Regions from separate parts of the Paenibacillus sp. 4624 genome, predicted to be linked through region 2. Evidence: predicted binding sites of a transcription regulator. Region 2 holds the regulator's gene; each other region holds the start of a gene.
What was found. The regulator NrdR, encoded in region 2, represses ribonucleotide reductase genes. The targets are predictions, from matches to a motif close to AACACNATATATNGTGTT.
Positions count from the first base shown of each region.

Region 1: a site for NrdR is predicted at 1,322-1,339, ahead of ABIE27_RS11795 (adenosylcobalamin-dependent ribonucleoside-diphosphate reductase). Genes of this name have one in related genera too.
Region 3: a site for NrdR is predicted at 1,447-1,464, ahead of ABIE27_RS06380 (anaerobic ribonucleoside triphosphate reductase). Genes of this name have one in related genera too.

Region 1 covers NZ_JBNDJR010000004.1:308,597-310,872, forward strand. The annotation lists gene ABIE27_RS11795 (adenosylcobalamin-dependent ribonucleoside-diphosphate reductase) at 1-1,215, opposite strand, end outside; gene ABIE27_RS11800 (DEAD/DEAH box helicase) at 1,476-2,276, shown strand, end outside.
Region 2 covers NZ_JBNDJR010000004.1:476,196-478,471, reverse strand. The annotation lists gene coaE (dephospho-CoA kinase) at 1-171, shown strand, start outside; gene ABIE27_RS12585 (lytic transglycosylase domain-containing protein) at 168-731, shown strand; gene ABIE27_RS12580 (alpha/beta-type small acid-soluble spore protein) at 831-1,052, opposite strand; gene nrdR (transcriptional regulator NrdR) at 1,168-1,635, shown strand; tRNA gene ABIE27_RS12570 (tRNA-Ala) at 1,919-1,990, opposite strand.
Region 3 covers NZ_JBNDJR010000002.1:454,215-456,490, forward strand. The annotation lists gene ABIE27_RS06380 (anaerobic ribonucleoside triphosphate reductase) at 1-1,355, opposite strand, end outside; gene ABIE27_RS06385 (ATP-binding response regulator) at 1,812-2,276, shown strand, end outside.

The sequences.
Region 1 (2,276 bases), 170 kb from region 2:
TGAAATTCGCGTCGTTTTCGCCAGCTCTTCCCATGCCACATCGTCGTTTGTTTCATCATAAAATTTGGATAGATTGATCGCCGACAAGTTACATACTCCCCAGCCTGGAAGGCCCTGTTCCCCGCAAGGATTTGTACAGATAATCGGATTAAAATACCAGCTGTTCGACATCTGGTTGTAGTACTCCATAAAAACCACACCAGGTTCGGCTGATTTCCAAGCAGATTCAATAATCGTATGCCATATATCACGTGCTTTGACGGTACGATATGGAATAACGTTATGGCCTGCCCCTTTCCATTTGGTCAGATCACCATCCCACTGCGTATCATAGTCCGGGTCACTGGTATCGGGAAAAACAAGCTCCCAATCACCGTCCTGCTTAACAGCCTCCATGAATGCATTGCTCACGCAAACGGACAGATTGGCATTAGTCACCTGCCCCATCGTTTGTTTAACCGTAATAAAATCCAGCACATCCGGATGCCAATCATTCATCATTAGCATCAGCGCGCCACGTCGGCTGCCGCCTTGTTCGATAAGCCCCGTCGTATAACTGAACAAACCGCCCCAGGATACCGACCCGCTGGACGAGCCGTTCACACCTTTCACCACCGCACGCCGCGGACGAAGGGAAGACAGATTGATGCCCACGCCACCGCCGCGAGCCATAATTTCGGTCATTTCGGTCAACGTCTTCATGATGCCGGCCCGGCTGTCTTGCGGAGAAGGAATGACATAACAGTTAAACAGCGTCAACTCATCACTGGCCCCAGCACCAGCAGCAATGCGGCCACCGGGAACCAGTTTCCAGTCATCCAGCACCGAGCGAAACTTCATCTCCCAAACAGCCTGTTGTTCAGGTGTCGATTCAACAGATGCCATCGCTTGGGCAAGACGATCCCACATCTCTTCCGGCGTTTTCTCTATCGTCAGTGTCAATTTCTCTACATTGGTCTCTATGATGATATCGCTACGTGTCCGTACTTTAACCTGTTGTCCCTGTCGTTCAACAATCTCGCCGACTTCCTTCACCGGAAACTTGGGATCATCCTTTGTTAATACAAGTACGACATCGCCGACTTTTGCATGATTTGAATCGGCGTCTTTCCATGCGTACCGATCCAGAAATATTTTCTCGCTGAGCCCTTCCAGCTTGTGCTTGTTCTCATGATGCTTCACTTGTTGGTTCGTTCCTGTATTGTTGGATGCCATCTCTGCAATCAACCTCCCCGAATAAACCATTCATTTCAAATCATATGCTGTCCCTGAAAATAATCCATGCCCATATACTACATGTAGTGATTTATAACTATTATATTACACTATATATTGATTTTCTATGTGATTTATTTCATAGATGTTCTGAAACAGGTTATGAACTTGCCTTCCTTCGTCCATACTATTACCTACGAATAACACGTCGTCTATATTTTTGAATGATTTATTTTACACAAGAACGGAGAGGAAGCATCATGAACCGGAAACATCCGCATCATCAGAATCAACCTGTAGCTGAGTTACCTGTTCCTCTTGAGTTTGATCGAAGCTGGCTGGATCAGCTTGAATCTCGTTTAGACAAAGGCGGGCCTTGGGGGGATTACCGACTCTTTCAGCTCGGTATTCAGGCAGAAGAAACGAATCTCATCCCGAACTTTGACGAAATTCAATGTCTGAAACATTTGCAGGATCTGACTCCACTTCCTCACCAGATGGATACGGCACGCAAAGTATTATTTGAAATGTCAGGCCGAGCCATTCTCGCCGACGAAGTAGGTCTGGGCAAAACGATTGAAGCCGGTCTGATTTTGAAAGAATATATGGTTCGTGGTCTTGTATCGAAAGTGTTAATTCTTGTACCCGCCTCGCTTGTATTGCAATGGGTACGTGAACTGAATTCCAAATTTGGCATCCCTGCAGTTGCGCAGAAAAAGGCTTATTCCTGGCAAAATGACGTCGTTGTGGCTTCCATGGACACTGCCAAGCGAGACCCGCACAAAGATATGCTGCTGAGTATGGACTATGACATGATCATCATTGATGAAGCACATAAACTTAAAAACAAAAAAACAACCAATTATCAATTCATGCTGCAATTACGCAAAAAATACTGCCTGTTACTCACTGCTACGCCTGTACAGAACGACATGAGCGAGCTTTTCAATCTAATCAACCTGCTGAAGCCCGGTCAGCTTGGTCGTCAGGGCGATTTTGCCGCCAACTTTGTCGTCGATAAACGTGTGCCCAAAAATCAGGAGCAGCTCAAAGATGAGCTA
Region 2 (2,276 bases):
CTGATGAGTCGGGATCTGATGACCCGGGCTGACGCCGAAGCGCGCATTGCGGCACAGATGGATATTGAACGCAAAAAAAAGCGGGCAGATATCGTGATTGATAACAGCGGTTCATGGGCTCAGACGGAGAGGCAGCTTGAATCATTTTTAACGCATAAGGGTTTGTTATGAAAATACTGCGTAAAAAACGTGTACTGCTGATCATGTTTGTTTCCTTTGTACTGGTGTTATTTCTAAATACGAACTGGATGGCCTGGTTTTATCCGATTGAATACAAGGAAGAGATTCGGGCGCAATCCCAGAGTTATGAGGTTGATCCGTTTCTGATCGCTTCAATCATCAAGGTGGAGACCAATTTCAAAACGAGCAAAGAATCCAAGCGGGGTGCGATAGGGCTGATGCAGCTCATGCCGGATACGGCGAACTGGATTTTGGAACAAGCCAAAATTCCGGATACTTCGCTTGATGAATTAAAGCATGAACCTGAGCGAAACATACAGCTGGGCACATGGTACTTACGTAATCTCTCCGATCGGTTTAATGGCAACGAAATTGTGATGATTGCAGCCTATAATGCAGGACCGGGGAAGGTCAGCAGCTGGTTGAAAAATGGTGTGTGGGATGGCAAACTTGAAACGGTGAAAAATATTCCTTTTGGTGAGACACGCCACTATGTACAACGGGTTATTTACTATTATAATCAGTATGTGAAGATCTACGATACGTTCTAGAGCGATTGCTTGGAAAAAGATAAGGGAGAAGCACGGAGCAGACCGGTAGTGTACCGGCCGCCCCATGCTCCTCTGTGTAACGTATTACGATGCAGATAATTATTGGTATTGACCTGCCAATTGCTGTTCTGCAATTGTTACCAGACGCTTCGTGATGTATCCACCGATCGAACCGTTCTCGTAAGAAGTCATGTTACCTTGGTACCCATCTTGCGGGATGCTGATTCCGAGTTCTTGAGCTACTTCGTATTTCATTTGCTCCAGGGCTGCGGAAGCTTTAGTTACGACCAAGTTGTTGGAGTTACCGTTGCTTTGTGCCATTGCTGTTCACCTCCTCGCGGGTTGGTAAAAGTATTATGTGTCGCCGATGCGATTTTCATAACAAAATATGCTCAGGGAATATGTGGTAAAAAGTAAAAGTGGGAAGTGATCTAAGTTGAAATGTCCTTATTGTGGTTATCTGGGTACCAAAGTGCTGGATTCCAGACCAGCGAATGAATCCAAATCCATCCGTCGCCGACGCGAATGCGAGCAGTGCGCGAGAAGATTCACAACCTTTGAAATGATTGAAGAAACACCTTTGATTGTCATTAAGAAGGATGGCAGCCGGGAAGAATTCAGCCGTGACAAAATTCTGCGTGGATTGATCCGTGCGTGTGAGAAGCGTCCTGTCTCTGTAGAAACGCTGGAGATGATGGTATCTGAAGTGGAGAAGTCACTGCGTAACACAGCCGAAGCTGAAGTGGAAAGCCGCCAGATCGGCGAGCTTTTAATGGAACAGTTGTTTCCGGTGGATGAAGTGGCGTACGTGCGATTTGCTTCTGTGTACCGCCAGTTCAAAGACATCAACATGTTCATGAAAGAACTGAAATCGCTGCTGTCCAAAGAAGATCTGGAGGACTAAATGTAGTGGGAAAAGGAGAAGAGCAATCCGGAGCCGCATCTGGTATGTGCCGTATGTGCCCGTAACATGAATGTTCTTCTCCATAAGATTTTCGGTGCACGAAAACCCCTAACGAAAAACCAAATCTAAGTATTTGAAAAAACTACGCCTAAAGCAAGTTTTTTTCTAAATGGAACTCTACGTAGAGGGAGTAGGCAGTAGAACAGTCTCAATATTGGGGAATAAAAAACATTACATATTTAAATAAACAAAAGACCCTACATAAAATAGGGTCTTAAAACTATGGAGCGTAGGGGGGTCGAACCCCTGACCTCTTCGCTGCCAGCGAAGCGTTCTCCCACTGAACTAACGCCCCAAGACGAATACAAAAATTAATATATCACTTAAATATTAAGCAGTCAATGTTTGTTTTATCTTTCGTAGCACTGTTATATTTGCGAATGAAGCTGTTCGCCTACCGAAAGAGGATCTCCTATCTTGCTGTGTTCAATTATGCTAATATATGTGTAACTCATGGTAAGTTTTCCCTGTGTCAATGTAGTGTAGGGATCTTCATAAAATACAATCTCTCATTTACATAGAATTCTTAAAGCTACCTTTTTATCAACATAGATGTATTACAACAACAACTAATATATTAA
Region 3 (2,276 bases), on a different contig from region 2:
TACATAGCAGTCATACATTCGGCGAGTCCGATAAATCCAAGAGACAACGTGCCGTGTTTCAACAGATCGGCAACCGGCTCATCCGGTTCCAGCTTCTCTCCGCCTTCCCATACCCCCTCACGCATCATGAAGTCCGATGATTTGGCAGGCTGTTTTTTCTGAATGGCATACCGATGAAGTAAACCATCCACAGCATTGTGCATGATTTTATCCAGAGCCACATAGAATCCTTCCCGATCCGCGACAGCCCGCTGATTTTGGCAAATGCCAAACCGAATCCCGAGCTTCACCAGATTGACGGTATTGAAGGACAGATTTCCTTTACCACTCTGCCGATTTCGTCCAAACCGATCCGCAAGGGTACGTGTGCGGCAGCCCATCGTCGCAATGATCGTGTCCGGGTCTTCCGGATGATAAAAAGGTAAATTAAACGTTGCATCCACATTGACAAAGTTAGGGTACATGCGCCGCGAAGAACAGGTTACCGCCAGGCGGAATAAGTCATAGTTCGGGTCGCCCTGGGCCTGATTAACCCCTTGCTTGCACTGAAAAATATGCTGTGGAAATACAGGCGTTTCCCCATGTCCAAGGCCACGAATCGTTGCTTCCAGCAGGGAGCGGGACACAAGACGACCCTCAGCTGATGTACACATGCCATAGTTCAGCGATGTAAAGGGAATCTGTCCGCCCGCCCGACTGCTCATCGTATTCAGGTTATGTATAAGAGATTCGGCAGCTTGTCCTGTTTCCAGCTCCGTCTCTTCATATGCAAAAGCAAATGCATGTGGGCAATGCTGCTTCGCTTCGGTGCTGTCCAGATGCAGCTGCTCGTCCGTGAGCAAAGCCTGTTCATTAAAAAGCCGCTGCCCTTTGCGGAAATGTTTTATGAATGAACGCTGCACATAAGGTGCGAGATCCCAGTCGATTTTGTTGGCAGATACGCCGCCGTACTGGCTGTTTTGCTGCGACTGAAAGATGATTGCGACCAGAGCCATCGCAGACATAATCGTCTGTGGTGTGCGAACCGATCCATTCCCCGTATTGAAGCCGGAAGCCAGCAATCGATCGAATGGAATAAAAATGCAGTTGGTTGTTCCGAGGGCATACTGATCCAGATCGTGCACATACAGATCGCCATTCTCCACCGCATCTGCAAGCGCTTCTGGCAATACATGACGCATGGCATGCCATTTGGCTGTCTCCGATCCGAGCCTGCTCATCTTGCCGCTGAAGGAATCTCCATTCAGATTTGCATTCTCCCTCAGCGTATCAGCGTCTTCTGCGCCAATAATACGTCTTCCCAGGTCAGATAACAGATCGGTTGCCGGTGGTGCGGCATGCTCTAGCATAGTCATGTAAACGTGCCTCCTAAATGATTTTTGAATAGATTATAATTGGATTAATATATGAGATATATACTACATGTAGATTGATATTATCCATTTATAAACTATATGTGGTTTTTTGGGTGTGATTATGATCACACCCCCTGTGAGGAAGAAGAGCGTCTTCCGGGATTTGGCGCGGGTTTAAGGTTCCCAAATTTCAAACAGAGGCGTATAATTTCTACTTACCCTGCAAGTATAAACTTACAAGACAGATATCGTGGATCGAAGCGTTTTTTCAGATCTGTTCGGTGAGAAAAGAGGTTACAGGCACCAGGATGATTCTCTTGTACTTCTGTGGTGTTAAACATATAAGTATAGTTTGTGACAATCGTTCGGATTCCCCGGCAGACCCCTGCATGTGAATTAACATTCTGATCGGTGAATTTAATATAGCAGCCAAGACAAACAAAGAGGGGTTGGATCATGGGGACGGTAGAAGGCGTTAACCAAGGCTTCTATGAAAATATTGAAGAAGCAGCGTCCCACATTGTGGACGTATTAAGTGGCATATTAAGAGTGAATACCATCTTCGTAGCTACGAATGATGGAGTGACCAATTTCATTCTGGAAGCCTTCAACCGCAAGGAAGAATTGATTGTCAAAGGGACTGCACTTCCGTTTATGGAATCTTACTGCAGCCTGGTCTTGAGAGACAATAACAGTGTCGTCACCATTTCGGAGACCACCGGGCATTCTGTGACACGATTAATGGATGTCACGGGTGGACTGGGAAATCGATTTTTCGTGGGAGTACCTATTGTACGTAGAACAGGTGAAGCCTTCGGAACGATATGCATAATGGACGATCCAGGATATAAGATCAGTGAAACCGATATGAAGACGCTGAAAGCCATGGCTGTATTTCTGGGATACGTTGTCGACTTGGAG